DNA from 3 places in the Bradyrhizobium sp. CCBAU 51753 genome. Region 1 is predicted to be linked to each of the others. Evidence: predicted binding sites of a transcription regulator. Region 1 holds the regulator's gene; each other region holds the start of a gene.

Region 1 (5,312 bases):
GCTCACCGGCCGGCGCGATGCGATGTCGCCGCGGGTCAACGATGCGATGTTCATCTCCGGGCTTGGCCACGTGCTGTCGATCTCCGGCTACCACATGGCGGTCGTCGCCGGCGTGGTGTTCTTTGCGGTGCGGGCGCTGCTGGCGCTGTTTCCGGCGCTGACGGCGGCGCATCCGATCAAGAAATGGGCGGCTGCGGCCGCGCTGCTCGCCGCCGCTTTCTATCTCGCGCTGTCGGGGGCGGAGGTCGCGACGCAGCGCTCGTTCTTCATGACGGCGGTGGTGCTGATCGCTGTCATGGTCGACCGCCGCGCCATCACGTTCCGCACGCTGGCGGTGGCGGCGCTGATCGTGCTCGCGATCGCGCCGGAGGCGCTGGTGCATCCGAGCTTTCAGATGTCGTTTGCCGCAACCCTCGGGCTGGTGGCGCTGGTGCAGATCGGGATGCCGAGCCTGTTGGCATCGCCCGACCATTCGGTGACGGCGCGCGTTGCGCTGTGGGGCGGGCGCGAGCTGGCGGTGCTGGTGCTGGCCTCGCTGGTGGCGGGGCTCGCGACCACGCCCTATGCCGCGTTCCATTTCCATCGGGTGACGCCCTACGGGCTGCTCGCCAATCTCGCGGCGATGCCGGTGGTCTCCGCGATCGTGATGCCGGCGGGGCTGCTTGGGCTCGCCGCGATGCCGTTCGGCTTCGACGGCGTGTTCTGGGCGATCATGGGATTTGGCATCGACTGGATGATCGTGGTGACGCAATGGGTCGCCGCACTGCCGGGCGCGGTCGGCCGGATGGCGGCATTCGGCACCGCCCCGCTGATCGCGGCGAGCGCCGGGATCATTCTGCTCGGGCTGTTGCGCACGCCGCTGCGCTGGTCGGGCGCGGCGTTGCTGGTGGCGGCCTTGGTTTGGGCGGTGCGGGCGCCGCTGCCGGACATTCTGATCTCCCCCGATGGCCGCAACGTCGCGGTGCGCGGCGGCGACGGTCGGCTGCATCTGATGCACAGCGCGCGGGACGCCTTTGTGGTCAAGGAATGGCTGGCGGCGGATGCCGACGCGCGGACCGCGGGCGATGCGTCGCTGGGCGAGGGCGTCTCCTGCGACGAGGCCGGCTGCGTCACCCGGCACCGCGGCGGCGGTTTTGTCGCGCTGGCGACCCGGCCGGAGGCGCTGGCCGACGATTGCGAGCGGGCCGCGGTGATCGTGACGGCGCGACAGGTCGCCCAGGGCTGCGCGGCGTCGGTGATCGATGCCGAGCGGCTGCGCCGGCACGGCGCGCTGGCGCTGCGCCGGATCGGCGACGGCTTTGCGATCGATGCGGTCAAGCCCGGCAGCATCGACCGGCCGTGGTCGCCGGCGGTTCCAGGCGATGCCGACAGCGAGACGACGCTGCGGCCGCCCGCCGGCGCAGCACGCCCCGCCGTCGATGCGACGCCGGCCGAGGCCGATCTGCAGGCCGATGATTAGTGGTGGTCGGAGGAGGGGGCGGTCGGCAGCTCGAACAGGCCGAGGTGGTATTCGTCGGCATCGGGGCCGGCGTCGGGCTTCTTGACCAGGGTGAAGACGGCTTCGGGAAACTGCTGCCAGACCTTGAGGTCATCGGCGGTCACGGTCAGCCAGCCGAACCGGAACATGTAGCGGCCCGGTTCCGTGACGCGTCCAGCTCGCTGCCATGTGACCTTGTCGACCACCGCGCACGTCCTCCGCGCGGGATGATGCGCCAAGGTGCCGTCCAGCGCAACCGAGCCGGCGTCCAGCGCAACCGAGCCGGCGTCCAGCGCAACCTCACTGATGCGCCCCGGAACGGAACTCCGGGGTCGCTCGAAATCGCTTTGGTCACCCGCCGCGGGACAGCTCATCCTGCGGCGACGATGCGCTCAACCCAAAAACAGCGATGCGAATGCGGAGGGCCGCCGCTCTGCGACCTTGGGCTTGTGCTCGACGGTCGGATGCAGCGCCGGCAGCTGCAGCACCGTGACGCGCTGGCCTTCGACGAGCTGGGTCACCAGCACATGGCTGCCGTCGGGGAATTCGACCGCGTCGTGATGGCGATCCGGCACGTCGGGCTCGACCTCGTTGAACACGCCGACCCGATAGCCGATCGTCTTGGTCCAGATCCACCGGCTGTCGTAGCGGACGTTCTCGACGAAGGCGAGCTCGGTGCCGGGCAGCATGCAGACCGCGACGTTGGGATCGTTCTCCGAGGCAAAACCGCGGGTCGACGTGCCGCGGAAAGTCGTGCTGATCAGCGTCTCTCCGACGACGGCGGGACGCGATTGCACCGCATGCAGGCTATAGTCACACATCGGAAGGCTCCTCTGTCGAGGTAGCGACCCGTGCCTCTCCTTGAGGCGCGGGCCTCTACCAGAGTGGACGATAGCGAACGAGTGTTTTCTCGTTTCGAGGCGATTGTACGACTGGTCACGGACGGCCTCAATCACAAACACGCTACAGCGCGTCGGCGGTATCTGGGCGCATCTGGTGCAAGTCACACGTCGCGCTATCCGCCAAGCAACGGTCCGATGCGTCGCTCCGTTCCTCGATCGGGATGACTTTTCTTCGAATCGTCATCCCGCCCGATAGTTTTGCTTGAGCATGATCTCCGCGCAGACGATCATCAAGTGCCGCCGGCGCCTAGTATTTCCTGTACAGGCCGATCAACTTGCCCTGGATGCGCACCCGGTTCGGCGGCAGGATGCGCACTTCATAGGCGGTGTTGGCCGGCTCGAGCGCGATCGATGCACCGCGGCGGCGGAAGCGCTTCAGAGTGGCTTCCTCCTCGTCGATCAGCGCCACCACGATGTCGCCGGTGTTGGCGGTGTCGTTGCGCTGGATCAGCGCCATGTCGCCGTCGAGGATGCCGGCGTCGACCATGGAGTCGCCACGCACCTCGAGCGCGTAGTGCTCGCCGGCGCCGAGCATGTCCGGCGGCACGCTGATGGTGTGGCTGCGGGTCTGCAGCGCCTCGATCGGCGTACCGGCCGCGATCCGGCCCATCACCGGCACGGCGACCGGACGGTTGCCGTCGTCCTCGGCGACCGGCGGCGTCGAGGAGCGCTTGCCGAGCGCGCCCTCGATCACGCTCGGGGTGAAGCCGCGGCGGCCATTGCCGCCGCCGGCGGCCAGTTCGGGCAGCTTGATCACCTCGATCGCGCGCGCCCGGTTCGGCAGGCGGCGGATGAAGCCGCGCTCCTCCAGCGCGGTGATGAGGCGGTGGATACCGGATTTCGAGCGCAGGTCGAGCGCATCCTTCATCTCGTCGAAGGAGGGCGGCACGCCGGCCTCTTTCAGACGTTCATTGATGAAACGCAGAAGTTCGTACTGTTTGCGCGTGAGCATCTCGAGTATTCCCCCGGTTGATAGCGTCGTTCGATTCCGAGACTTCGGAAGACCCGGAGCACGGCGCTCCGCGATGAACTCCCGATTGTAGACACCAGTACTCGAAACAAATCATGAACGGACACTATATGTTCGATATGTGTTCCGCAACCACTTAATTTCAGGTGAACGTGACAGGCAATCGGCGAAGTGGCGGCCGCGCGAGGCTCACTCCGGCATCGTGAGGATCTCGCATTCGGCACCGCTCGCGGCCGCGGGCGCGAACGGCGGACGAACGAGAAGTGCCTGCGCCGCAGCGAGATTCCCCAGCAGCGATGAGTCCTGCTTCATCACGGGCGTTGCGATCAGCGTGCCGTCCGCGCGCGCCTCGAGGCGGGCGCGCAAGTAATCCTCACGCTGGTCGTTGGCGGCGAGATCGCGGCCGAGCAATGCGCGCGCGCGGACGTGATGAATCACCTTGCGGCCGCTCAGTGCCCGAATCAGCGGCACCAGGAACAGGAAGGCGCAGACATAGGACGACACCGGATTGCCGGGCAGGCCGATCACCCGCATCGCGCCGAGCCGTCCGTGCATCATCGGCTTGCCGGGCCGCATCGCGATCCGCCAGAACGCCATGGTGACGCCCTCGGCCTCCAGCGACTGCTTGACCAGGTCGTGGTCGCCGACCGAGGCGCCGCCGGTGGTGATCAGGACGTCGGCGCCGGCATCGCGCGCTCGGCGGATGCCTGGGGTCGTTGCGGCCACGGTGTCGGCGGCGATCCCGAGATCGATCGTCTCGGCACCCTCGGCGCGGGCCAACGCCCGCAGCGCATAGCCGTTGGAATAGACGATCTGGCCGGGACCCGGCTTGGAACCCGGCATCACCAGCTCGTCGCCGGTTGCCAGCACCGCGACCCTGGGACGGCGGCGCACCGCGAGTTCCGGATAGTTCATGGCGGCGGCAAGCGAGAGCGCGCGGTCCGAGAGGCGGCTGCCGGCCGCAAGCAGCACGTCGCCTTCGCGGAAGTCGACACCGGGGGGACGGATATGCCGCCCGGTGACCGCCGTCTCGGTGATGGTGATGTGGTCGCCATCGGCCCTGGTGTCTTCCTGGATGATCACAGCGTCGGCGCCGTCGGGGATCACGCCGCCGGTAAAGATCCGCACCGCTTCGCCGGCGCTGACCGTGCGCTCGAACGGCCGGCCGGCGGCGACTTCGCCGATCACCTTCAGCCGCGCCGACAGGTCGGCCGCATCGGCCGCGCGCACCGCATAGCCGTCCATCGCCGACATCGCCTGCGGCGGCTGGGTGCGCAGCGCCGCGACGTCGCGCGCCAGCGTGCGGTGATAGGCGGCATCGAGGCCGACCATCTCCTCAGGCAGCGGCTCGGCGCCGTCGAGAATCGCGGACAGGGCATCGGCAACCGGCATCAAGGCCACGCGCGGACCTCCTCAGATTTTGCTCTCGATCCCAAGCGCGGACAGCGCCCTTGCCACGTCATCCGTCGATGTCACGTGGACGGCATGAAGGCCGCGCGCCCGCGCGCCCTCGATATTGGCCGCCGTATCGTCGAAGAACAGGATCCGCGACGCCGGCACGCCGATGGCTTTTACCACATGATCATAGGCCGCGGCGTCGGGTTTGCGCAGCCCGATCGCCGAGGACAGGAACACGGCGCGGAAATGGCTGAGCACATCGGCATAGGCGACCGAGAAATGCGCGACATGGGCCGGGTTGGTGTTGGAGAAGGCGTACAACGGCATCCGCTTGGCGGCGCCGGCGAGCAGCGGCGCGATGCCCGGCATCTCGCCGGTGAAGATCGCGTTCCAGCCCTCGAGGAACTGGGCGTCGGTGAGGCCGACGCCGAGGGTGTCGCGCAAATTGGCGAAGAACGCGGCGTCGTCGATCCGGCCGACCTCGTGATGCTTGAAGCTGTCGTCGACGATGAAGCGGCCGGCGAGGTCGGCGGGCGCGCAGCCGGCGTGGCCGGCCCAGCACGCC
Region 2 (5,312 bases), 3.0 Mb from region 1:
GAACACCTCGACGCAGGAATAGCCGCCCTCCTGGTGGATCGCGAACACGTCGGCTTCTTCGACGGTGCGCGGGTTGATGCCCTGCTGCGACTGGATCGCCGACAGCGCCGCGAGGCGGTCGCGATAGAGCGCCGCGGTCTCGAATTCGAGCTCGCCGGAGGCCTTCTCCATCTCCGCCGCGAGCAGTTCCTTCACGGCGTGGCTGCGTCCCGACAGGAACTCGGTCGCCTCGCGCACCAGCTCGCTGTAGCCGGGAAAATCGATCTCGCGGGTGCAGGGCCCGGCGCAGCGCTTGATCTGGTACAGCAGACACGGCCGCGTGCGGCTTTCGAAGAAGCCGTCGGTGCAGGAGCGGATCAGGAACGCGCGCTGCAGCGCCGTGATGGTGCGGTTCACCGCGCCGGCATTGGCGAACGGGCCGAAATAGCGTCCGGGCCGCGACTGCGCGCCGCGATGCTTGAGGATCTGCGGCGCCCAGTGGTCGCCGGAGATCAGGATATACGGGAACGACTTGTCGTCGCGCAGTTGCACGTTGAAGCGCGGCCGCAGCTGCTTGATCAGATTGGCCTCGAGCAGCAGCGCCTCGGTCTCGGTCGTGGTCGAGACGATCTCGACCTGGGTGGTCGCCGCGATCATGCGCAGGATGCGTGCCGGCAGCGGCGAGCTGGCCCGCGCATAGGACGACAGCCGCTTTTTGACGTTCTTGGCCTTGCCGACATAGAGCACGTCATTGGCGGCGTTGAGCATGCGGTAGACGCCGGGCGAGGTCGGGGCGAGGCGGACCGCATTCTCGATCGCGGCATGTCCGATCGAGAGCGTGGCTTCGGCGATGGTCTCGGCGGCATCCTCCGGCGCATCCGGCAGGCGCACCTCGTCGTCCTCGTCCGCGGCGGAGGTGGCGGGATCGACGTCGCCCGTATCGAGCGTCAGATCGTCCTGCGGCAGATCGGATTTGGCGCCGCGCCGCGCCTTGCGGGGGGCTGGCGCCGGACGCTCGGAAGAATCGTGAACCATGGCCGTAAATTAAGCGCTTGAGCGGGCGGTCGCCAGCGCCCCGCGATGTTGGAAAAAGCGGTCTGATTGCAGGGGGTTATCGGACCCGTACGGCCACCGGGGCGGGTCTGTAACGGATCGTTAAGACTGCTCGGCAGGCGGTAAGGGCCCTTAACAACCCTTTAACTTAAAACTCTCGATAAACCTTAGCGAAAAAAGTGGAAATCCGTAACCACGCCGGTCGGTTGCCGGCGGGCTGCGGCAGTTGCGTGGTGGAGAGTACCGATGACCCGGTTGGTTGCGCGTGCGCTGGCGCTGCTCGTCGCAGGTTGGACGACCGCGGCGGCGTCGGCCGACCTCAGCTACGGCTCGCCCTACACCGTCACCCAGCCGCTCAACGCCTACAGCTGGGCCGGCCCCTATCTCGGCGGCAACATCGGCTACAATTGGGGCTCGGTCGCCAACAACCCGACCAAGCCGGCGGGCTTCGCCGGCGGCGTCCAGGCCGGCTACAATTTCCAGAACGGCACGCCGTTTGTGTTCGGCTTGGAGGCCGACATCCAGGGCTCCTCGGCGGACGACCGCTTCGCGCCCTGGAAGTTCTCCAATCCCTGGTTCGGCACCGTGCGCGGCCGCGCCGGCTACGCCATCAACAACGTGCTGTTCTACGCGACCGGCGGTCTCGCCTTTGGCGAACTGCGCGGCGAGACTTTCGGTCTGTCGGAGACCCACACCAATGTGGGCTGGACCGTCGGCGCCGGCGCCGAAATGGGCTTTGCTCCGAACTGGAGCGCCAAGATCGAATATCTCTATGTCGATCTCGCCAACAGCCGCTTCGCGATCACGGGCACGTCGAACGGCTACAGCTTCGGCCTGGTCCGCGCCGGCATCAACTATCACTTCTGAGAACAAGAAGACGTCGACTATCACCTCCCGGCCGCGCCTGGCGCGGCCGGGATTTTTTGTGCTGATGGTTTGGATGTCACGCGCGCGACAGCGCGGCCGCATGTTTTCGCTACACGAACGCCGCCGCTGGCATCCGCATCATGCAGCTAAGTCACGCAGCGAGCGCACGCCGTGCGCCCGGCAACCATTCACATGCAACGCTTCATTCGGCTTGCATCACGAGCCGCGCTCATGATGACACGACCAGGTTGACCGCCTTGGGGCCTTTACCCTTCTTGTCCGGTTCGACCTCGAATGTAATGCGCTGTCCTTCAGTCAGGTCCTTTAGCCCCGCCCGCTCGACGGCTGTGATGTGAACGAACACATCGCGTCCGCCGTCATCAGGCTTGATGAAGCCGTAGCCTCTCTCTCCGTTGAAGAACTTGACTGTCCCAGTCATGGCCATCGGGAAACTCCTCCCCCGTATTGCTCCCCCGCTACGCGCACGCCGCGTAGCGGTTGACCGACATTCGCTTGTCGGAAGCCTGGCCACCTGAACAGGCCGGCGTCACGCCGCCGGTCTGCCTGGATTTTATTTCGGCCTTGTCACTCCGCCGCAACCATTCGCGGAAGCGGAACGTAAAGCCAGTCGTAACAGGATGAGCATAATACGGTTCCGCGCCGATTGCCTACGATCAAATGCACTTTTCAAATGGTGCGATTACGGATGAGGCGTCTCTATTCGGAAGCGCCCAGCGCCGCCCTGGCCAAGCGGCTTTTCGAGTTCGGGCAAGATGAGTTTTAACTCACTCACCAGTGTCCATGGCGGATTCACGATCAAGAGCCCGGTCGACACGAGGCCACCACCGTATTCTTGCGGTGCCACACTGAATTCCAAACGCAGACATTTGCCGGCCGGCCGGCTCGTTGCAGCTGCTGCGGCGACGCTGCGCGCGAGGTCGTCGGTGGCTCTCCGTGATTTTACGGGATACCAGATCAGGTAAGAGCCGGTCGACCATTTTGCGAAGGCTTCGACGAAGCCGCGAGTCAGTCGTTCGAACTCGTCCTTTGCTTCGAACGGCGGATCGATCAACACCAGTCCGCGCCGCTCGTTCGGTGGCACGAAAGCAGGCAGTGCCATCCAGCCATCGAGATCGACGACACGCGCCTGGGTGTCGCGCCGCAATGCGTCGATCAGCTGTTTGCGCGCTTCAGGCTGGATTTCGCAGGCGGTGAGACGATCCTGCGGCCGCAGCAATGCTCGCGCTATCAACGGCGAGCCGGGATACGCCTTCAGTTCGGCAGCCGGATTGAACGACCTGACGATGTCGAGATAGGGCGCGATCAGCGGCAACGCCCTGTCGGTGAGCCGCGCCTGCATCAATCGCGCGATGCCGGTGAGCCATTCGCCGCCGCGCTGCGCTTCGCTCGATGTCAGGTCGTAGAGTCCGGCGCCGGCATGGGTGTCGATGACGCGGAACGGCGCGGGCTTCTCCTGCAGATAGGTCAGCATGCGCACCAGAACGATGTGCTTGATGACGTCGGCGAAGTTGCCGGCATGAAATGCGTGGCGATAGTTCATGGCCTAGCGATGCCGACATCGGGCCGGCAATGCAACCCTTGTTGCTCGGCGCGATGCGCGGCAGCAAATCGGGCGCGCAATCCCGCATTGCAGAATTCAGGGGCGGCGGGGCTCCCTTCGGGTTACTCCGTAATAGCCGAATCTCAACCGCCACGCACCGGCGGCATCACCACCTGGTCGCGGCGGCAGGCGCGGCGGTCGATCTCCTCGCAGGATCGGAACTGGAGGTCCTTGCTGAGGCAGATCCGCACCTCGCTGAGCCGCTTGCTGTCGCAGGTGATCGCGATCGCCGAGCTGCTCAGCCCCGGGTTGACCTTGATGAAGGCGGCCTCCAGCGCATCGGGCGCGATCGTCTTCGGCTCCGCCAGTTGCAGGAATTCCTCAGGGATCTTCACCGCCGCGCGGGCCTTGCGGATCGCCTCGAAATAGGCGCGCTCGCCGAGACCCGAGCAGGTGCCGTGCTTGTCCCACTCGTTGTAGATCAGCCCGGGCGCCGGCATCAGGTCGAGCATCGAGCTCATGATGCCGCGGGCCAGCCGCGGCGAGGGCCGCTGGCAATATTCCGGGAAGCCGCGCTCATATTGCGGCCACAGGCCGTGCACGACGAATGAATAGGGCCGTCCGCCGCACTGGGCCTGGGTGCCGCGGCCGTTGTTGCCGCGCTCGCTCGCCGCCTCGCAGAACGAGGGCGACCACGACAGCGAGAGCACGTAGAAATCGAACTCGCCCGGAGCGTTTTGCCGGCGGTCCTGGCCCGGCGCGCCCGTGCTGCAGAGGACCAGAACGGCAATCGAAATCAGAAATCGGGAAATTGTGACCAACCGAGGCATCAAACGCTCCCTAACACGACCGGGCCGAAACCTAGCAGGCCACAGGAACATTTCAAGAACAAAAGCGTCGCGCCGCCCGCAGGCGGGCCCGTCTGCGCGCGATGTCTCGGCTGATCTAGCGGAAGGTCAGGGCCGCGCGGCCCTGCAGGCCGGGTTGTAGGTCCAGTCGCGGTCGAGCCCGGTGACGCACCACTCGACGCCCTGGTTGAAGCCGGCATACCCGCCGTCCTCGATGATCGAGTAATGCACGGCGCGGGCCTTGCCGTCGCTCAGCATCACCGTGCCGGAGCAATAGCGGCGCGGAATATTGTCGGATTGCCAGGGGCGGAACGCGGTTTCGTGGACGCGGGTGAAGCCGGTGATCACCAGCGGCGAATTCCAGAACGTCGATTCCTTCTCCTGGAAGCGCTCGGTGATGACCGGGATGGCCGCTTCGCACGGTGCGACCCTGCCGTCATAGCGCGGGCCGGACAGCCAGAAGTTCAGCTCGAGCGGATTGGCGGCCTGCGCGGTGCTCCCGGGGGCCAGCACGCCGAACACGAGCGCGGCGCCGAGGCTGAGCTTTTTGAGGGAGATGAGCAGGTTGCGCATGGGAATCCACCCGATTGTCCGATGCGGCGGACGGTGCCGTGAAGCCCCGGCAAGGTCAAGTGCAGCGCGGCAACACCTGCGGAGAAGTCCACCGGTGGCCGGCGGCTCGTGCTTTTCACGGCCCCCGGCGCACTCTATGTTGCGTTGAGCGAAATGGAGTCTGCGATGCGAAGGAAAGTGGCCGCGTGCCTGGTTGCCGTTTGCGGGATGCTGGCCGCGCTGCCGGCGCAGGCCGATTGGCTGCAGACGGTACCGCCGTTCAAGGGCAATGATACCGGCGGGATTGTCGCCTATACCCTGGCAGCCCAGACCGATGCCCGGCAGCTCGCCGTCGACCACTGCGCGCGCTACGGCAAGGTGGTGAAGTTTCTCTCGGTGCAGGCCCATCCGGGCGGCTATCTCTCGTTTGCCTGCCGCTGGGTGCCCTACGG
Region 3 (5,312 bases), 760 kb from region 1:
TGCTGCGGCTGCCCGAGGTGAACTGCGGCGAGAAGGGGCTGGTCGGCCCGATCACCATCGCCAACCTCGGCGCCAACATGTCGGTCGTCCTGATCAAGCTCGTTCCGCTCGCGGGTGAGCCGCGCAGCTACACGATCTCGACCGCCAATCCCGTCGCCTCCATTCTCGGCACCGGCGCGCCCACGCTGCAGACCTGGATCGAGCTGGCCAAGACCTACGTCAACTACGGGATCGATCACATTCTTCTCGGCGCCGATCATCTGCTGTTCGTGCTGGGCCTGATCTGGATCGTCGGCGGCGGCTGGCGTCTGGTGAAAACCATCACCGCCTTCACGATCGGACACAGCGCCTCGCTGGCGGCGGCGGCCTTTGGCTTGATCGGCGTGCCGGAACGCCCGCTCAATGCCTGCATCGCATTGAGCATCGCGTTCGTCGGCGTCGAAATCGTCAAGCAGCAGCGCGGCGAGATCGGCATCACGGCACGCCATCCCTGGGCCGTCGCCTTTACGTTCGGCCTGGTTCACGGCATCGGCTTCGCAAGCGCGCTGGCGGGCCTCGGGCTCGAACGCCGTCTGCTTCCCGCAGCGCTGCTGTTCTTCAACATCGGCGTCGAGATCGGGCAGCTTGCCTTTGTGCTGCTCGTGCTCGCGCTGATCTGGGCGCATCGGCGACTTGATGCCGTGTTGCCGCGCTGGGGCGAGGCGCTTCCGGCCTACGCCATCGGGTCGGTGTCGATGTTCTGGTTCTTCGGCCGCCTTGTGCGCGTGCTCGCTCCGATCTGACCGAGAGACGCCCACCCCATGTGTTCACGCATCCTCCGAACCCTGCCAACCGCGATTGTCGCTTTGGCGCTGACCCAGCCGGCGTTCGCGCACGACCAGGTCGGCGTGGCCGGCGGTCTTATCAGCGGCCTGCTGCATCCGGCCACCGGCATCGACCATCTGATTGCGATGGTCGCCGTCGGAATCTGGGGAGCGCAACTCGGCGCGCCCGCCATCTGGGTCCTGCCCATCACGTTTCCGCTGGTCATGGCGGTCGGCGGAGTTTTGGGCGTGCTGCGCATTCCGCTGCCGATGCCGGAGGTGGTGATCGCAATTTCGGCGCTGATCCTCGGCCTCGCGGTCGCCATCCGCCTGCGCTTGCCATTTCCCGCCGCCGCGGCGGTGGTTGCCGTGTTCGCGATCTTTCACGGTCATGCGCACGGGGCCGAGTTGCCGGGCTCCGCAAACCCGCTGGCTTACGGGGTCGGCTTCGTCACCGCGACGGGCCTGCTGCACCTGTGCGGCATCGCGATCGGCACCCTGACGCGCTGGCCCGCCGGCGAGCGCGTCATCCAGGGGCTCGGGGCCGGCATCGCGGGGCTCGGCTGCTACTTCCTGGCACAGGGCCTCGGGGCATTTGCATGACGCTGAAATATACACGCGGGTGGATCGCCGCGGCGCTGCTCTTGTTGCCGAGCGCCGCCAACGCACACATCATCGCAGCGCGGCTCGGCGACTTCTACATGGGTGCATTGCATCCCTTCACCGACCTTCAGGATGTCATCCTCTGGATCGCGATGGGCGTGCTGGCCGGGTCGCTCGGCGCCTCGAAAGGACGCTGGCTCATCCTGGTGTTTCCGCTCGGACTGCTGGCCGGCCTGGCGGTCGGGCGCATGTTCGGCCCTGTTACGGGCGGCCTTGCGGACGCCTCGATGCTGCTGGTGATCGGCGTCCTGCTGGCGGCAGCGGCGCGCATTCCGACAGCCTTGTTGTGCGCAATTGCATTCGGATTGGCCGCACTGCGCGGTGCTGCGAACGGAAGCGACCTCGCGCCCGACACCGACCGCCTGCTGTTCGCGGCGGGATTGGCCTGCGCGGGCTACACCGTCGTTACGCTGACGATGGCGCTGACCGTCATGTTCAGACCGACCGCGGCGGACCCGACATCCTGGCGGGCGATCGCCCTTCGCGCACTCGGAGGCTGGATCGCAGCCATCGGCCTCATGATGGCCGGCGTTGCTCTCGCTTCTTGAAGCGTTGCCGACATTGCGACCCGGCTGTGTCGCAGTGGCCGACGCGGGCGGCTACAGTTCCTTCTCGGCGAGCTCGCGAAACGCATCGGGCACCGAACGGGATACGCCCAAGACCGCCGAACCGTACCCGATCGCATCCCATCCGAACCGGTCGCGGATCTTGTCGACGGCGCAATCGGCCGCCCAGCGGGCGCTGCCCAGCCTGCTTCCGGGACGGAGCGCTTCATCCGCAAGTCCAAGCGGCAGGTCCAGCGCCAGATCCCAGTGCTCCTCGAGATGCGACACCGAAATGGCCAGCAGCGAGATGACTGTCTCGCCCGGATGATCGGCAAGGATTGCGCGGACCAATTTTTCCGCACGCTGGGCGAGGATCAAGGTTGCGTCGACCGGAGCATCGAGCGTGATCGAGCGCGTCACCGCTCGCATGTCGGCGAAGCGAACCCGCACCGTCACCGTCCGTCCCGGCCGCGACTTTCTCCGCAGCCTGGTGGCGATGCGATCGGCCAGATGAAGCAGGGTCGGCCGAATGACTCGCTCGATGGCGGGCCGTTTGCCCAGCGCCGATTGCGCCCCCGCGGAGTGGGCGCGGCGGTGCGGCTTGAGTTCGCGCGGATCGCGATTCCAGGCCAGCGCCGCCAGCTTCTCCCCGGCCGCCGGCCCCAGCGACCGCGTCAGCGACGTTTCGGGCGACTTGGCAAGTTGCCCGATCGTCGAGACGCCCATCGCAGCGAGCCGCGCCTTGGTGACCGGTCCGACGCCCCACATCAATTCGACCGGCAAGCCGTGGAGGAATTTCAGCTCGCTGTCGGGATCGACGACGACGAGCCCGTCGGGCTTGGCAACCTGCGAGGCGATCTTCGCCAGATGCTTGGTGCGCGCAACCCCAACCGAGATCGGCAGGCCGAGCTCGCTGCGCACGCGCCGGCGGATCGCCGCCGCGATCTCGGCAGGGGAGCCGAACAGATGGGTGCAGCCGGCAACGTCGGCAAAGGCCTCGTCGATCGAGATGCGCTCAACCAGCGGCGTAAAATCGCCGAGCACCCCGATCGCCGCGTCACCCAGCCGCTGGTAGTCCTTGAAATGACCGCCGACGAACATCAGCTGCGGACACAGCTCGCGCGCCTGTCGTCCCGACATGCCGCCGCGGACGCCGAATGCCTTGGCCTCGTAGGACGCCGCAAGCACAACCCCACCACCGACCGCGATCGGCTTGCCGCGCAGCGACGGATCCAGCAGCTGTTCGACCGACGCGTAAAACGCATCCAGATCGGCATGAAGGATCGTGGCTGCAGTGACCATTTCAGCCGTTCATCCGCGATCGGAGCATACCACGCGCGAAAGAACAAAATAGGAACATTCGCAAGGCAAGTCAACCCGGCGCAGGAAGGCCCTGGCACCGCGACCGGTGATCCGCCCTAACCTTTCGCCCGTCTCGCCACGATCTGCTGAAGCGCCCAGCGCGCGTTCTTTCTGACATCCGGATCGAGATCATCCGCAATGATCGCCAGAAACGCCTCGCCATCGGGATGACCAATCTCGCCCAGCGCGGCGGCGGCCTCCTTGCGCAGATTGGCCTGCTCGTGATTGACGCAATTGCCGATCGGGCGCACCGCCCGCTCAATCTTCATCTTTCCGAGGCTGCGGATCGCCTTGAGCCGGACCTGCCAGAACCCGTCCGCGAGCGACGCAATCAATTGATCCGCAGCCAGCGCGCCGTTGATGTTGAGTCCGAGCGTTTCGGCCGCCATCTCGCGCACCATCCAGTCGTCGTCCTTGAGTGCGCGGGTGATCGTCTCCGCCGCCGGCTTCATCTGCGAGAACGCCAACGCGCTCACCGCGGCGCGCCGCACATGGGCGTCCGGGTCCTGGATCAGCGCCGTCAGCGCCGGGATCGCCTCCTCGAGTTTCAGGAAGCCGATCACGCCGATGGCCTGCGCGCGCACGGCGGCGTCCGGGTCCTGCAATGCCTCCAGCGCCGGCTTCATCGCATCCTTGCGGCGCAGCTCCTTCAGCGCGCGCAGCGCGCCGGTGCGGACGAAGGCATGGGCATGCCTGACCAGCGGCAGGATGACGTCCGCGCAGGCCGGATCCTTGAACTCGGCCATGCTGTCGGCCGCGGCCGACGCCACGATGCGCTCGGGATCGACCAGCAGTTTCGCCAGCGCGTCCGCCGCCTCAGGCCCGTCGAACTCGCCGAGCGCCATCGCAACCTGCTGGCGCACGCCGGCATCGGGATCGGACACCATGTTGGCGAGATGGCCGACCGCGGCCGGATCGCCGGAATGGCCGAGCGAAATGATGGCGACGCGGCGCTCCGCCGGGTCCGCGGCCTGCAGCCGCTCGTCGGCGTCCTCGAGGTCGTCGTAGGATTCGAACGGGCTCGACATGATCACCTCAACAGATACGGAATGTTGACGGTGACGGCGCCGGTCGGGCAATCCGCCTCGCACGGCATGCAGTACCAGCACTCGTCATAGGCCATGTAGGCCTTGCCGGTCATGTCGCTGATCCGCAACACGTCGAGCGGGCAGACGTCGACGCACACCGTGCAGCCCTTGTCCGCGATGCATTTTGCATCGTCGACCACCACCGGGACCTGTGTCTGGTAGGAAGCGAGAGGCATCGTCCAATCTCCTGTTGTTGTGGGGGACACATTTTTTCGAGCGACGTGGGTTCGCGCGAAGAAACGCGTCGAAGCAAGACTCACGCGCTGGCGCGGATGCGCTGCTTGTCGTAGAGATCCTTCTCATCGTCGGCGATCGGCACGACATAGGGCTCCACAGCGCGCTTCGTGCTCGTCATCCTGCCGTCCTGCTTGGACAGCAGCGTGTGGCAGAACCAGTTCTCGTTGTCCTTGTCCGGAAAATCGGTGCGCCAGTGGTAGAGGCCCCAGCGGCTCTCTTCGCGGAACAACGAGGCGTGCGCCGCCATGTCGGCGCAATCCATGATCGACTGCACTTCGAGCGCGCGGAGCAGCTCGTGCGCATTGCGCGCGATCATCCGCTGCTCCATGTCCTCGCGGACCTCGGCGAGACGGCGCATGCCGAGCTCGTACTTGCGGGTCACCTTCGGCGGCTGCAGATAGTCGTTCACCAGGCGGCGGGTCTTGTATTCGACCTGGTTCGGCGGAATGCCGTCCTCGCGCCTGGTCGGCGCCAGCACACGCTCCCGCTCGAGGGCAACCTCGGCGGAATCGAACGCCGCGAAATCGTGGCTGTCGGCGAACTCCATCGCATCGATGCCGGCGACCGAGCCGTTGGTGAAGGCACCCAGCATGTAATTGTGCGGCACGCTCGCC

Evidence for each region. The regulator LexA, encoded in region 1, represses DNA repair genes until DNA is damaged. The targets are predictions, from matches to a motif close to TGTTCNNNNTGTGTTCNG.
Region 2: the regulator LexA is predicted to act here: its motif matches at 4,334-4,351, upstream of XH93_RS07470 (ribonuclease T2).
Region 3: the regulator LexA is predicted to act here: its motif matches at 3,353-3,370, upstream of dinB (DNA polymerase IV).

The regions. Positions count from the first base shown of each region.
Region 1 covers NZ_CP030037.1:4,629,098-4,634,409, forward strand. Annotated here, with positions in the region: gene XH93_RS20860 (ComEC/Rec2 family competence protein) at 1-1,459, shown strand, start outside; gene XH93_RS20865 (hypothetical protein) at 1,456-1,683, opposite strand; gene XH93_RS20870 (hypothetical protein) at 1,870-2,298, opposite strand; gene lexA (transcriptional repressor LexA) at 2,627-3,331, opposite strand; gene glp (gephyrin-like molybdotransferase Glp) at 3,539-4,750, opposite strand; gene XH93_RS20885 (HAD family phosphatase) at 4,763-5,312, opposite strand, start outside.
Region 2 covers NZ_CP030037.1:1,623,138-1,628,449, forward strand. Annotated here, with positions in the region: gene uvrC (excinuclease ABC subunit UvrC) at 1-1,014, opposite strand, end outside; gene XH93_RS07455 (outer membrane protein) at 1,279-1,899, shown strand; gene XH93_RS07460 (cold-shock protein) at 2,129-2,344, opposite strand; gene XH93_RS07465 (23S rRNA (adenine(2030)-N(6))-methyltransferase RlmJ) at 2,600-3,460, opposite strand; gene XH93_RS07470 (ribonuclease T2) at 3,604-4,290, opposite strand; gene XH93_RS07475 (hypothetical protein) at 4,417-4,881, opposite strand; gene XH93_RS07480 (hypothetical protein) at 5,047-5,312, shown strand, end outside.
Region 3 covers NZ_CP030037.1:3,865,638-3,870,949, reverse strand. Annotated here, with positions in the region: gene XH93_RS17135 (HupE/UreJ family protein) at 1-782, shown strand, start outside; gene XH93_RS17130 (HupE/UreJ family protein) at 801-1,406, shown strand; gene XH93_RS17125 (HupE/UreJ family protein) at 1,403-2,014, shown strand; gene dinB (DNA polymerase IV) at 2,066-3,313, opposite strand; gene XH93_RS17115 (HEAT repeat domain-containing protein) at 3,430-4,401, opposite strand; gene XH93_RS17110 (ferredoxin family protein) at 4,404-4,637, opposite strand; gene XH93_RS17105 (fumarate reductase/succinate dehydrogenase flavoprotein subunit) at 4,718-5,312, opposite strand, start outside.